One region of the Proteus faecis genome, then DNA from elsewhere that is predicted to be linked to it. Evidence: predicted binding sites of a transcription regulator. Region 1 holds the regulator's gene; each other region holds the start of a gene.
What was found. Region 1 encodes ArgR, which controls arginine synthesis, uptake and breakdown. Its sites were predicted from a motif close to ANTGAATAAAAATACANT; they were not measured.
Positions count from the first base shown of each region.

Region 1 (5,080 bases):
TCAATTTTATAGAAAAAGGATTAAAAATGATTTCAAGGAAATCTGATTGGCATCCTGCCGATATTATTGCCGCACTTAGAAAACGAGGAACAACACTTGCTGCCATATCTCGCAAAGCAGGGTTAAGCTCTTCAACTCTCGCTAATGCACTGTCACGACCTTGGCCTAAAGGAGAGAAAATCATTGCTGATTATCTTGGTGTTGCTCCTAGTGAAATTTGGCCTAGCCGTTATTTCCATCCTGAAACAGGAGAATTACTTGAACGAAAGATTCGTACCAAAACTAATAATTAACTAATAATTACACACATTATAATTAATAAAAAAAACCGCTGATATAGTACCAGCGGTTTTTATTTAAATTTGCATTATTTTTATAGCAAAAAAAGTATTTCTTTATTTATTAATAAATTCTTCACCAAGAATTATATCTTTTTTCAATACATCTAACATACCATTTAGAGATTGCTTTTCAAAATCACTTAATTTGCCAATAGATAAATATTCCTCTACACCGTTTTTACCTAAAAGAATAGGTTGTGCAAAGAAACGGGCATATTCTCCGTCACCTTCTGTATAGGTACATTCAATAATATTTTTCTCGCCATTTAAAGCGCGAATTAATGAAAGACCAAAACGTGCGGCTGCTTGACCCATAGACAATGTTGCAGATCCACCACCCGCTTTTGCTTCAACAACCTCAGTACCCGCGTTTTGAATACGTTTAGTCAACGCCGCGACTTCATCATCGCTAAATGAAACACCGTCAACTTGAGAGAGTAGAGGAAGAATAGTCACACCAGAGTGTCCACCGATCACAGGAACATTGGTTTTTTGTGGATCTTTACCTTTTAGTTCTGCAACAAAGGTATTGGCGCGAATAATGTCGAGTGTAGTGATACCGAAAAGACGTTTCTTATCGTAAACGCCTGCTTTCTTAAGCACTTCTGCTGCGATAGCAACCGTTGTATTCACTGGGTTAGTAATGATACCAATAAGTGCTTTCGGGCAATTTTGTGCAACCTTTTCAATTAAGTTACGCACGATACCAGCGTTAACATTGAAAAGATCAGAACGATCCATGCCTGGTTTACGAGCAACGCCCGCAGAAATCAGAACAACATCAGCGCCTTTTAGCGCAGGGGAAGGATCTTCACCCGCAAAACCTTTTACAGTAACTTGAGTTGGGATATGGCTTAAGTCAGCTGCAACACCCGGTGTGACGGGAGCGATATCATATAAAGAGAGTTCACTACCAGCGGGAAGCTGATTTTTAAGAAGAAGCGCCAGTGCCTGACCAATACCGCCTGCTGCACCGAGAACTGCTACTTTCATTCTGATACTCCTTAGTTTACGAGATAGTGGAACGCCTTCGAGATACTCACTATTACGCAATTCACCTTTAAAAAACAATTATTTAACAGCAATATTGCATAATAAGGCATTTTCAGTGAAAAATAATACTTTGGTTATTCTAAACAAATTGCTTATCTGTTAATGAGATAGCGGACACTCTTTTGATAAATAATTTCAATAAATATGATAAAGTGTTAAGTACACCATCATCCTTGTGATAATCATTTAAGCTTATCATTTGATTAACAAATATTTTACTTTACTTAAATTATCACATTCACACGCTGTAAATAAAATTTTTTTGCAATACATTCTGATTTACAATTTTGAGGAGGCTATCACTCACCTTCTTTCGTCTTATGTTGCATAAAAATTCACTTCTCTGCATAATACACAGGTTATTGATAACTCACTAAAGGTGAACTATGCGCGTTCCTTCTAAGCAAGAAGACTTGGTTAAAGCGTTTAAAGCCCTGCTGAAAGAAGAAAAATTCAGTTCACAAGGCGAGATTGTGACTGCATTACAAGAGGCTGGATTTGATAATATTAATCAGTCCAAAATCTCTCGTATGCTAACAAAATTTGGTGCAGTAAGAACCCGTAATGCCAAAATGGAAATGGTATATTGCCTTCCTACTGAGCTTGGCGTACCAACAGCAAGTAGCCCATTAAAAAATCTGGTACTCGATATCGATCATAACCACTCTGTTGTGGTGATAAGAACGAGTCCAGGTGCGGCACAACTTATTGCACGTTTACTCGATTCATTAGGCAAAGCAGAAGGGATCCTTGGCAGTATTGCGGGTGATGATACTATTTTTTCAACACCAGCACCGGGATTTTCCACAGAAGAATTACGAGACGCTATTCTGAATCTTTTTGATCAGGAATTATAATTAGTCTTTCTGCAGCTTCAAAAAGTAAGCCACTGAGTTTTCAGTGGCTTACTTATTTTTAATACGGGTTATCAAGATCTTTAGGCTGTGCTAATTTTGCAAGCAGCTTTTCATGAATACCACCAAAGCCGCCATTACTCATAATCAAAATATGATCGCCCGCTTGAGCTTCCTTCGCAATCATATCAACTAACGCATCCAGATCAGAACTCCAACGGGCTGGTTGTATACAATGCTCTGCAATATCACTCACTAACCATTGAATATTAGGTGGCTGGAATAAAAAGACTTCGTCAGCACGACCTAATGCTGGAGCGATATCATCCTTGCTAATGCCCATTTTCATGGTATTTGAACGAGGCTCTAACACCGCAATAATACGAGCTGTTCCGCCGACTTTACTACGTAACGCTTCAAGTGTTGCCAAAATCGCTGTGGGATGATGTGCGAAGTCATCATAAACACTGACTTGGTTAACCTCACCACGTAGTTCTAAGCGACGACGCGCATTAATAAACTTATTCAATGCCTCACAAGCATCAGCAGGTAAAACGCCAACGTGGTGCGCTGCAACAATCGCCATTAAACCATTTTGCATGTTGTGTTCACCAGAAAGTCCCCAACACACCTCTCCGACTCGCTCATCTTTGTGATATACCTCAAAATGACTACTGTCATTACTGAGTTTTTTAGCTTGCCAATCCCCAGTTTCTCCCGTGAATTCTTGTTCACTCCAACATCCCATACTGATGGTCTGTTTTAAATTCATATCATTGTCAGGCATGATGATTTTCCCTGAGCCAGGGACGATACGAACTAAATGATGGAATTGTTTTTGAATTGCGGCTAAATCATCAAAAATATCGGCGTGATCGAACTCAAGGTTATTTAAAATCAGCGTGCGTGGAGAATAATGAACAAATTTAGAGCGTTTATCAAAGAAAGCACTGTCATACTCATCAGCTTCAATCACAAAGAAGGGACTTTCGCCTAACTGTGCTGACACTTGGAAATTACCTGGTACACCACCAATTAAAAAGCCGGGTTTATAACCACAATCTTCTAAAACCCAAGCCAACATTCCCGCTGTTGTCGTTTTACCATGGGTTCCAGCAACAGCTAACACCCAACGTTCTGGTAAAATATAATCATGTAACCATTGTGGACCTGAAGTATAAGGCAAACCTTTTTCAAGTACAGCTTCAACGCAAGGATTTCCTCGTGTCATCGCATTACCAATAATCACCATGTCCGGAGCTGGTTCTAATTGTTTTGGGTCATATCCCTCAATCAGTTCAATTCCCTGATTTTCTAATAAAGTACTCATGGGTGGATAGACATTAGCATCAGAGCCAGTGACTTTATGTCCCTTCGCTCTAGCTAGAATGGCAAGACTTCCCATAAAGGTGCCACAAATACCAAGAATATGAATGTGCATGAATTTCTGTCCAATAGCATGAAGTTGGTCACTATTCTAACGATCAAAAAGCAGATAAGAAACGGATTAACCTTTGAATCATCCGATTCTTTGGCTAAACTTGCCACCACCAAGGAGTTTTTCCTCCTTTTTTACTTTACCCACTCACATTCAGGACCTGCGTCATGAAAACATTAGGCGAATTTATCGTCGAGAAACAACAAGATTTTCCCCATGCAACTGGCGAACTTACGGCATTACTTTCAGCAATTAAGCTTGGGGCTAAAATTATTCACCGTGATATCAACAAAGCAGGGTTAGTCGATATTCTTGGTACTAACGGTGTTTCTAATGTTCAAGGTGAAGCCCAGATGAAACTGGATCTTTACGCGAATGAGAAACTCAAAGCTGCATTAAAAGCACGTGGTGAAGTTGCGGGTATCGGATCAGAAGAAGAAGATGATATTGTTATCTTTGAAGGTGATCGTGCTGAAAATGCTAAGTACGTCGTGTTAATGGATCCATTAGATGGTTCTTCGAATATTGATGTAAACGTTTCCGTCGGTACTATTTTCTCTATTTACCACCGTATTACACCTATTGGCCAATCAGTAACCTTAGATGACTTCTTACAACCAGGTCATCGTCAAGTAGCGGCAGGCTATGTCGTTTATGGCTCATCAACCATGTTAGTTTATACAACAGGTTGTGGTGTTCATGCCTTTACTTATGATCCTTCTTTAGGTGTATTCTGTTTATCTCATGAAAGTGTACAATTCCCACCAACAGGAAATATGTACTCAATCAACGAAGGTAATTACATCAAATTCCCATTAGGTGTAAAAAAATACATTAAGTATTGCCAAGAACAAGACGCGGCAACAAATCGCCCTTATACCACACGTTATATCGGTTCTTTAGTTGCTGATTTTCATCGCAACTTACTAAAAGGTGGGATTTATATTTACCCAAGTACAGCAAGCCACCCTACTGGTAAATTACGTTTACTGTATGAATGCAATCCAATGGCATTCTTAGCTGAACAGGCTGGCGGTAAAGCAAGTAACGGTAAAGAACGTATTCTTGATATCGAGCCCAAAGAACTTCACCAACGTATGCCTTTCTTTGTAGGTACTAAATCGATGGTTGAACAAGCTGAAAGCTTTATGGCGCAATATCCTGACGAAGAATAATTCATTGGCTTAGTCGCCATATAGATAAACCGGGCTTCTCTTTCGTCCGGTTTTTTCATCTTTAATAATAGAGCTTCTTTTTATTTACTGCTTATTTTTGCATCATAACGCAACAGGTTTGGCAAAAAACGGGTATTGTTAAAAACTTTTCGCTATACTAAAGGCCACGTAAAATTATTTTTTATAGGAAATTTTTTATGAGCCTGAATCATGTTCCTG
Region 1 is NZ_JASVWV010000005.1:133,471-138,550, forward strand. It holds gene QSH13_RS08960 (helix-turn-helix domain-containing protein) at 27-293, shown strand; gene mdh (malate dehydrogenase) at 396-1,334, opposite strand; gene argR (transcriptional regulator ArgR) at 1,781-2,251, shown strand; gene mpl (UDP-N-acetylmuramate:L-alanyl-gamma-D-glutamyl-meso-diaminopimelate ligase) at 2,310-3,689, opposite strand; gene fbp (class 1 fructose-bisphosphatase) at 3,854-4,861, shown strand; gene ppa (inorganic diphosphatase) at 5,059-5,080, shown strand, end outside.

Region 2 (5,080 bases), on a different contig from region 1:
AAAAAAGATTTGAGCAGATTAATCACTTAACTCAAGGTGAATTGGTTAAATCTACGGATATTATTCCAGTTTCTCAAACGCCAGTATCTGTCGTCAGTGACTCTCTGTGTCTATTACGTAAAAGTTATCGTTTTGGTGAAGATTCAGGGATAGGGCAACTGGCTTTTGCGGTTAATAAAGGGCAGACCAAAACAGCGATTACGTTACTAAAAAAAGCAGAGATTAGTCCACAACAGCTTGAAATAGCATTAGAGCCCCAAGATGTGAGCTTTATTGCTTTGGAGTCAAAAGAAAGTTATTTACTGATGATTCAAGATGCCGTTAATGCCTATCGAGAATACCTCACTTTAGTTTCTCAAAAAGCCTCACCTGATATTATTCTTAATGCATTTAACCAATACCGTTTATTGTGTGCGCGAAGAGAAGGCCCTTTTGGTGTGAGTGGGTTAAATGACAGAATTGAAATGTTATTGCATCGCCAGCGATTGATCCGCCGTCCTACAAATAGTTATCAAAGTGATTATATTGGACGCCCCATTATGATCCAACGAAATGATAGTACATTAGGTCTGTTTAATGGTGATATTGGCATTATGCTCAATAACGATGAAGGTGACATGAAGGCTTTTTTTCAACTACCTGATGGAAAGTTGAAAGCGATCCAACCGAGTCGATTACCACAACATGAAACGGCATATGTAATGACAGTGCATAAATCACAAGGTTCTGAATTTACCCATACAGCGTTAGTACTACCCGATAAGTTTTCACCTGTTGTTAGTCGTGAATTGCTGTATACCGCATTAACACGTGCTAAACAGAAGCTTTCTCTTTATGCTTCAGAGTCTATGGTGAGAATGGCAATACACACACGTATTCAACGTCGAAGCGGATTAATTGATAAATTACGTTATTAGCTGTTAGTGAATAATAGAAAATAAAAAAGACAGGCATTGAGAGGGGGCCTGTCTTTTTTTATGATGATTAATTACTCTTTATGTAAGTCTAAAATCAAAATTTTAGAGCGACGTTGGTAATTATAAAGTGCTTGTTTTTCAATGGGCAACTTATCAATTTCAGCAGGTTCAAATCCTTTTTCTTGAAACCAGTGTATGCTGCGAGTTGTTAGAACAAACAGCTTTTCTAACCCTAATTGCTTAGCATGTGCTGAAATCCGTTGTAGCAAAACTTCACCACGGCAAGAGCTACGATAATCTGGATGTACTGCCACACACGCCATTTCGCCAATTTTTTCTGATGGATAAGGGTAGAGCGCTGCACATGCAATAGTCATATTATCGCGTTCAATAATAGTAAATTGATCAATTTCAATTTCCAATTGTTCTCTTGAGCGTCTGACTAAAATACCTTGCTGTTCTAATGGGCGAATAAGTTCGAGTATGCCACCAATATCATTAATATTTGCTCTACGAACTTTCTCTGCACTCTCCATGACGATTTGAGTACCAATACCATCACGAGAGAATAATTCTTGAATAAGAGCACCATCAGATTGATAACTTAGTAAGTGGCTGCGTTCTACACCTCGACGACAGGCTTTAACCGCTCCCCGTAAGAATCTTACTGTGCCTGAATGGTAATCACCTTCTGTTTGTAGTTCTAGAATTTTATCTTCGGCTTGATTAGGTAGCAGTTCAGAAACAATGTGGCCTTCTTCATCGGCAACACCTTGAAATGAGCAAAAACCAATTAGTTTTTGTGCTTTAAGTTTTATCGCAAGCTGTGTTGCCACTTCCTCTGAGGTAAGATTAAAGCTTTCCCCCGTAACAGAGACTGCAACAGGGCCAATTAATACAATAGCATTACTGTCTAACTGGCGATGAATTGCTTCTTCATCAATACGACGAATTTTTCCGCTATGACAGTAATCAACGCCATCATCAACCCCTAATGGTTGCGCGATAACAAAGTTACCACTGACAACATTAATATGGGCACCTTGTAATGGAGTATTACTTAAACTCATTGATAGGCGAGCTGTAATATCGAGTTGCAATGTACCTGCAGCTTGTTTCACGATTTCTAAGGTTTTACTATCTGTGATACGCGTATGTTTATGATAAATCGGAGATACTTTTTGTACTTCAAGAGCAGCATCAATTTGTGGGCGAGCACCATAAACAACCACTAAACGAATACCTAGGCTATGTAACAACCCAATATCATTAATGATGGATGGGAAATTTTCGTGAGCAATGGCTTCGCCACCCAACATAATGACAAATGTTTTGCCTCTATGTGCATTAATATACGGAACCGAGTGGCGGAATCCATCGACCAATTCGGTGCTACGCTCTTTCATAAAACCCTCTCAAGTGAATTTTTATTCGCATTTAATGTATTTTTATTCTTTTTGAGGAGGAATGGCAAGTAAAATCCTATCTTATTGTTTTACCTGAAGGCAGAATATTCGTGTAAAAGTGAGTAATTGTGCTGTTTTTAAGTGACAGTGAAGTGTGGATTGGGTAAAGTTTTTTGTTCTTAACTTTTTTTATCTCTTTTTAGAGTTTATTGACGTTAATCGTTTTTTTGGAATATTTTCATGAGTCATTCTGAGCACAATCAAACTCGTCGTCGTCTTGTTAAAGGAATTGGCGCGTTATTATTGTTAAGTGTTAGTCCTGCTGGTTTTGCTGCCACAGCATCTATTGTTGCTGTGAGGGTTTGGCCTGCCTCGACTTATACTCGCGTGACTATAGAATCCAGTACGCCACTGAAATATCGTCAGTTTGCATTATCAAATCCTGAACGTATTGTGGTGGATTTAGAAGGTATTCAACTTAATAGCGTACTGAAAGGTGTCGCTAATCAGGTTCAGACTAGCGATCCGTATTTAAAGCTTATTCGCGTTGGTCAAAATACACCTAAAACAGTACGACTGGTATTTGAAGTAAAAACGCCTGTACAACCACAAATGTTTACGCTTAAACCTGTGGCTGAATTTAAAAACCGTTTGGTATTAGATTTCTATCCAAGCCATGGTGCTGACACTGAAGATGATCCTCTCTTAGCACTCTTGCGTGAATATAACGATGGTGATTTACAGCAAGCTGTGCCGGCACAAACGGATACCCGTAAACCGGGTAGAGCAGGGCGCGATAGACCTATTATTATCATGATCGACCCTGGCCATGGTGGAGAGGATCCGGGGGCAATTGGTAAATATAAAACACGTGAAAAGGATGTGGTTTTACAAATTGCTCGTCGTTTAAGAACGCTTATTGATAAAGATGCCAAAATGAAGGCGTATATGACACGTAATGAAGACGTCTTTATCCCATTGACAGTACGTGTTGCTAAAGCGAGAAAAATGCAAGCGGATTTATTTGTCTCTATCCATGCTGATGCGTTTACAAATCGTGCAGCAAGAGGTTCATCTGTTTTTGCATTATCAAAAACGGGCGCAACAAGTAATACAGCACGCTATCTTGCTCAAACACAAAATGAGTCTGACTTAATTGGTGGCGTGAGTAAAAGTGGCGATCGGTATGTAGACCATGCAATGCTTGATCTTGTGCAAACGGCGACTATTAATGATAGCCTAAAATTTGGTAGTGAAGTGCTTAAGTTATTAGGCGGTATTAATAAACTGCATAAAAATAAAGTCGATCAGGCCGGTTTTGCGGTATTAAAAGCGCCAGAGATCCCATCCATCTTAGTAGAAACTGCTTTTATCAGTAATATTGAAGAAGAGAAAAAACTAAAAACAGCTAAATTCCAGCAACAGATTGCAGAATCTATTTTCAAAGGGATCAAAGCTTATTTCGCTAATGGTGGCGAATTAACATTAGCTGATCGTAGCTAATTTTTTTCATATTTTTTTCTATTCCAGTAGAAAGTCAATCTTATACGCTTTCTATTGGGATTTTTTATTGTATTTTTAATACAATAAATCCATCTAATACAATGTGTTATTGAAATAAATAACAGTGAATGACGCAAATCTATGAGTGATATAATTAGGTTTGTAAATTAAGAGAGAAAGTAGATTAAGAGGCTATTTTGAAGAGAAATTGGTTGCGGGAGCTGGATTTGAACCAACGACCTTCGGGTTATGAGCCCGACGAGCTACCATGCTGCTCCATCCCGCGACTGAATTGTTGTTTATAGAATTGGTTGCGGGAGCTGGATTTGAACCAACGACCTTCGGGTTATGAGCCCGACGAGCTACCATGCTGCTCCATCCCGCGACTGATACTATAACTTACTGCTTTGTGAATTGGTTGCGGGGGCCAGATTTGAACTGACGACCTTCGGGTTATGAGCCCGACGAGCTACCAAGCTGCTCCACCCCGCGTCTCCACAGAGGGGCACTATACTCAGGATCTGCCGAGTTGCAAGTTTTTTATGAAATTTTTACAGTTTTCTTTTAAAAACGGTCAGAAATAACACATCAAGATGCAAATTTAGGCAGTTATACTCGTCATGCTTCAAATTATTTAGAGTATATACTTGATGTTTAAAAGTCATATTGATTGGGTGATAATAGAAAGTCTTTACAATTAGTATATTCATATCTTTATTGATTTTGCTTTGGTATCTTTCTAACTCAAAATCGACACTCAAATTTAGTTATTAAGCGGGTCAAAAATGGTTACTTGGCGAAAATCGTTAATTTTAGGTATGTTAGCGCTTGCCTTGTCAGGATGTCATCGTCCAACAGAGCAAGGGCAACAGTATAAAGATGGAAAGCTTAAGCAAGATCTCATTGAAGTAAGTTCGCCAAACACGCAAGGTACCCCCATTAATGGCCCTGATTACTTACAACAAGTAAGTCAGATAAACCAGACATCATCTCGTTTGTATAATAGTAATAAAGAGACTTATCAGGCAGTTGAAAACTGGTTACGTTCTGGTGCAGATACCAGACAATTACGTCAGTTCAATCTTTCTGCATTTCAAATGGAAGGGGTTGATAAGTACGGTAATGTTCAGTTTACTGGATATTATACACCTGTTCTTGAAGCTCGTTTAACGCAACAAGGTGAATTCCAATATCCTCTTTATAAAATGCCTACTAATAGTCGTTCAAAATTACCTTCTCGTGCAGCTATTTATA
Region 2 is NZ_JASVWV010000009.1:51,928-57,007, reverse strand. It holds gene recD (exodeoxyribonuclease V subunit alpha) at 1-917, shown strand, start outside; gene argA (amino-acid N-acetyltransferase) at 989-2,323, opposite strand; gene amiC (N-acetylmuramoyl-L-alanine amidase AmiC) at 2,564-3,826, shown strand; tRNA gene QSH13_RS12370 (tRNA-Met) at 4,036-4,112, opposite strand; tRNA gene QSH13_RS12365 (tRNA-Met) at 4,135-4,211, opposite strand; tRNA gene QSH13_RS12360 (tRNA-Met) at 4,242-4,318, opposite strand; gene mltA (murein transglycosylase A) at 4,612-5,080, shown strand, end outside.
Region 2: argA (amino-acid N-acetyltransferase) is a predicted target of ArgR. The motif match lies at 2,357-2,374, and genes of this name have one in related genera.

Region 3 (5,080 bases), on a different contig from region 1:
ATCAGCAGGTGTGACACGAAGCCCCTGTTTTTTCACCACAGGCAATTGCAATTTACCCATCAACTCATCCACTAAACAGCCACCACCATGCACGATAACTAAAGGACGAGAATACGTTGAGCGATACTGTTGTAATGCGGTGAAAAACCGCGTTAACGCTTCTTCATTATCAAGGAGCACACCACCCAGTTTGATAATTAATGGTTCCATGAAACTTCCCTACTCATTATTTAAATAAGTGATTCGGTTTCATCGAAACCAAACCGAATATTCATACATTGCACTGCTTGTGCAGCAGCCCCTTTCAACAAGTTATCTTCAACACCGACGACAATCAGATGTTCACCTTGTTGAGCAAACCCAATATCACAGAATGCTGTTCCTACAACGGCTTTTAATGCAGGTAACCCTTTTTCATAAACACGCACTAATGGTTTATCTTGATAAGCATCTTCAAAAACCTGTCTGACATCCTCTTGTGTCACGCCTGTTTTTAACTTACAGGTAATAGTGGCTAAGATCCCTCTGGCAAAATTGCCTAAATGAGGTGTAAAAATCACATTGATACCCAGATGTGTTGCAATTTCAGGTTGATGACGATGAGTAAACACGCCATAAGGTTGCAAACTCACTTCACAAAAGCTACTGGTTAAGGAGGCTTTTCTACCTGCGCCACTCACCCCGCTAGTCGCATTAATAACTGGCCACTGTGCTGTATCTAAAAATCCCGCTTCTACTAAAGGTTTTAATGACAACTGAGAGACTGTTGGATAGCACCCTGGCACAGCGATTAATTGAGCCTGACTAATCATGTCAGCATTCCATTCAGCCAGCCCATAAACTGCCTGTGATAACCAATCAGTATTTTTATGCTCAAATCCATAGTATTGTTGATAAAAATGCTTGTTTTGTACTCGATAGGCACCAGACAAATCGAATACCACACAACCTTGCTCTAAAAAAACAGGGGCGATGTCATGGCTGACTTCATGAGCCGTTGCGAGAAAAACGATATCAATGTTTTCAGCGGCTTTAGCAACATCAACCATCGGCTCAAGTGGGAGATCCACTAAGCCACGATATTGTGGATAAAGTTCAGAAAAGCACTTTCCTGCATCTGCACTTTGAGCGGATACCATCAGTCTGCTCAAATTCACATGAGGATGCTGCTGAAGATAGGCGGCTAATTCAGCGCCAGTGTAACCACTTGCTCCTACAATCAGAGTATTTAACATGTCATTCTTACCTTGTACTATGAACACAAACCGATTAATGTATTTTTATTCAAAAAAAGTGCATGAATATTGATACTATTATGAAGAAAGGCTGTCAACAGTGAATATTAAATTACCTACATTTATTGAGATTTATCGTCAATTAATTGCAACACCCTCTATCAGTGCTACAGACGCTAAAAACGATCAAAGTAATGAAGCGCTGATTAATCTGCTTGCTAATTGGCTGGAAACATTAGGTTTTTCAATTGAAATCCAACCCGTGCCCGAAACACGAGGTAAATTTAACCTTCTGGCAACATTAGGAACGGGAAAAGGTGGATTACTACTCTGTGGTCACACTGACACAGTACCGTTTGATGAAGGCCGTTGGACACAAGATCCTTTTACGCTGACAGAGAAAGGAAATAAGTTATATGGCTTAGGCACTGCTGATATGAAAGGCTTTTTTGCCTTTATTCTTGATGCATTGCGGGATGTCGATACTAAGACCTTAACTCACCCTCTCTACATTCTTGCTACCGCAGATGAAGAAACATCAATGGCAGGGGCTCGTTATTTTGCCGCTCATACAACAATCCGCCCTGATTTTGCCATTATTGGCGAACCCACATCACTAAAACCTATTCGTGCACATAAAGGGCATTTATCAAATGCAATACGTATTACAGGGCAATCAGGGCACTCTAGTGATCCAGAAAAAGGTGTGAATGCAATAGAACTGATGCATGAATCTATTACTCACCTGAGTACACTGCGCGATACGTTAAAAACTCGCTATAACAACCCTGCGTTTGTTATTCCTTATCCAACGATGAACTTTGGTTATATTAATGGCGGTGATGCAGCAAATAGAATTTGTGCTTGCTGTGAATTACATATGGATATTCGCCCACTACCAGGATTAACATTGCAAGACTTGGATGATTTACTTCACGAAACATTAGCGCCAGTCAAAGCACGTTGGCCAGGTCGTTTAAGTGTTGAAGCGTTACACGATCCTATTCCGGGTTATGAGTGCCCAACCGATCATAAAATGGTCGCCGTGATCGAAAAACTGTTAGGTGAGAAAGCGCAAACTGTGAATTACTGTACTGAAGCGCCGTTTATTCAAGATCTCTGCCCTACCTTAGTTTTAGGCCCAGGTTCTATTGAACAAGCACATCAGCCTGATGAATTTATTGATATGGCATTTATTGAACCAACTCGTGAATTAATGGGGCAATTAATTGAAAACTTCTGTTTAACAGAGAAAACGCAATAATAAAAGTTAATAGAGTCTGGTCTATTTCTCTTCAATTTATACTCAAAATAATTTGAGTTGCAGGTAAGTGACTAACTGAACGTAGTCGCCCCTGCAACTTGAAGTATAACGAGTATAATTTAACGACTAACGTAACCAATTAGTTTTGGCAAGTTGTACAATCTCATCACCACGACCATTAATGATCGCTTTCATCATATACAAACTAAAGCCTTTAGCCTGTTCAAATTTAATTTCAGGAGGCATAGAAAGCTCTTGTTTTGCGGTTACCACATCCACAATTACAGGGCCATCATGTTCAAAAGCTTCTTTAAGTGCATTATCTAGATCTTCACCTTTTTCTACTCGAATACCTTTTATACCAGACGCATTAGCAATAGCAGCAAAATCCGGATTATGTAAATCTGTACCATCCGTTAAATAACCGCCGGCTTTCATCTCCATCGCAACAAAACCTAATACACTGTTATTAAAAATAATCACTTTGACCGGCAAATTCATTTGAGCTAATGAGATAAAATCACCCATTAACATAGTAAATCCACCATCACCACACATTGCCACAACTTGACGCTTTCTATCTAACGACTGCGCACCAATGGCTTGAGCCATCGCATTTGCCATAGAGCCGTGATTAAAAGAGCCCAGTAACCGACGTTTTCCATTCATTCCTACATAACGAGCCGCCCATACTGTTGGCGTTCCTACATCACAGGTGAAAATAGCGTCATCATTTGCTAATTCACTTAATCGACGCGCTAAATATTGTGGGTGAATGAGTTCACGATCACTGGGTTGTGCTAATGCATCCAGATCTTGCCGTGCTTTGGCATAATGTTTTAATGAAGCATCAAGATGAGTTGTGTCGGTTTTCTCTTTTAAACGAGGTTGTATCGCATTCAGTGTGGCTTTAATATCGCCAACCATCGCCATATCAACATGACAATGTGAACCAATACTACTTGGATTAATATCGATTTGAATAATATTGGCTTTTGATGGATAAAATGCGCGATAAGGGAATTGCGTACCTAATAACACTAACGTATCAGCATTTTCCATCGCATGATAACCCGATGAAAAACCAATTAATCCTGTCATCCCCACACTGTAGGGGTTATTCCACTCAATGTACTCTTTCCCTCGCAATGCATGTACAACAGGAGCTTTTAATGTTTGAGCCAATTTAATCACTTCATCACGAGCTTGAGCACATCCGGCACCACACATTAAGGTGATATTTTTTCCATTATTCAATGCATCGGATAATTTTTCGATTTCGAAACGATTTGGCATGATGAGTGGAGACTGCAACGGATACCAGTTTTCATGCGCATCTTCTGGAGCAGGTTTTAGTGCAACATCTCCCGGTAAAACAACAACCGAGACCCCTTTTTTCAAAATAGCGGTTCGCATTGCAATGGCAAGCACTTGAGGGATCTGCTCTGGATTTGAGACTAATTCACAATAATGGCTACATTCGCGAAAAAGTTCTTGAGGATGTGTTTCTTGAAAATAATTACTACCAATTTCAGCAGAAGGAATATGTGCAGCAATGGCTAACACAGGAACATGATTACGATGGCAATCAAAAAGCCCATTGATAAGATGTAAATTTCCTGGTCCACAAGAGCCTGCGCAAACCGCTAATTGGCCATTAACTGCCGCCTCTGCTCCTGCAGCAAAAGCAGCCACTTCTTCATGGCGAGTTCCCATCCACTCAATGGTTCCCATCTTTCGCAAGCTATCACTTAATCCATTGAGAGAATCGCCTGTCACGCCCCAAATACGTTTTACACCTGCATTATGGAGTACTTTAGCAATATAGGTTGCAACTGTTTGCTTACTCATGGTGATGTTTTTCCTCAGTTTTGGGTGAATTGTGCCTCTGCGAGCTACATTTATCTCCTTCCCATATTCTGTTTCTCTTCCTCATCAGCTTGCAGAGAAAATAATCTTACTAACTCAAATATAAAGAATAACACCAATCACTATAATGTCACTGTGAAGATAAGATCCGTCCTTAAAAATACAAAGAATAAAATATCACTTCCAAATACATTCATTAAATTTATAATAACCGCACCAAATAAGAATATCTCTCATTAATAACTTATTATTATTTGCTAAAGTGTAGACAAATTTTTATTATGGGATTATTTTAATAATTAAAATAATTTTTAATTATTATTTTTCTCATTACATCTTTATTAACAATTAAGCTGACTCATTTCAGCCTTACTCACTGTCTTTATTAAAAAATTTAACTTTCCTCTATTTGTTAATAAATTTATCACCATTGCATTATTTCATGCTCCATGAAAAATAGGTATGAAATAAACATGACATTGGTCACGCTACCTTTTGCTTTTTGTCCTCTAGAATAAAGCCTGATTATTTTTCAACGGAGATTAACGGATGGACAAAAGTAGAAGTCCGATAAAGGTTTTCTTTATTAGTATTCTGGCAGTCCTTTTCTTAATTTTTATTTCACAATATGTCATTGGTAAAAAAGAAATTAAGATTGGCATTGCGGTAATACCTATTTTACCAATGTTATTTGCTGTAATTATTGGTATGT
Region 3 is NZ_JASVWV010000007.1:11,690-16,769, forward strand. It holds gene argB (acetylglutamate kinase) at 1-210, opposite strand, end outside; gene argC (N-acetyl-gamma-glutamyl-phosphate reductase) at 231-1,235, opposite strand; gene argE (acetylornithine deacetylase) at 1,336-2,499, shown strand; gene poxB (ubiquinone-dependent pyruvate dehydrogenase) at 2,626-4,350, opposite strand; gene QSH13_RS10570 (DUF3100 domain-containing protein) at 4,918-5,080, shown strand, end outside.
Region 3: argC (N-acetyl-gamma-glutamyl-phosphate reductase) is a predicted target of ArgR. The motif match lies at 1,272-1,289, and genes of this name have one in related genera.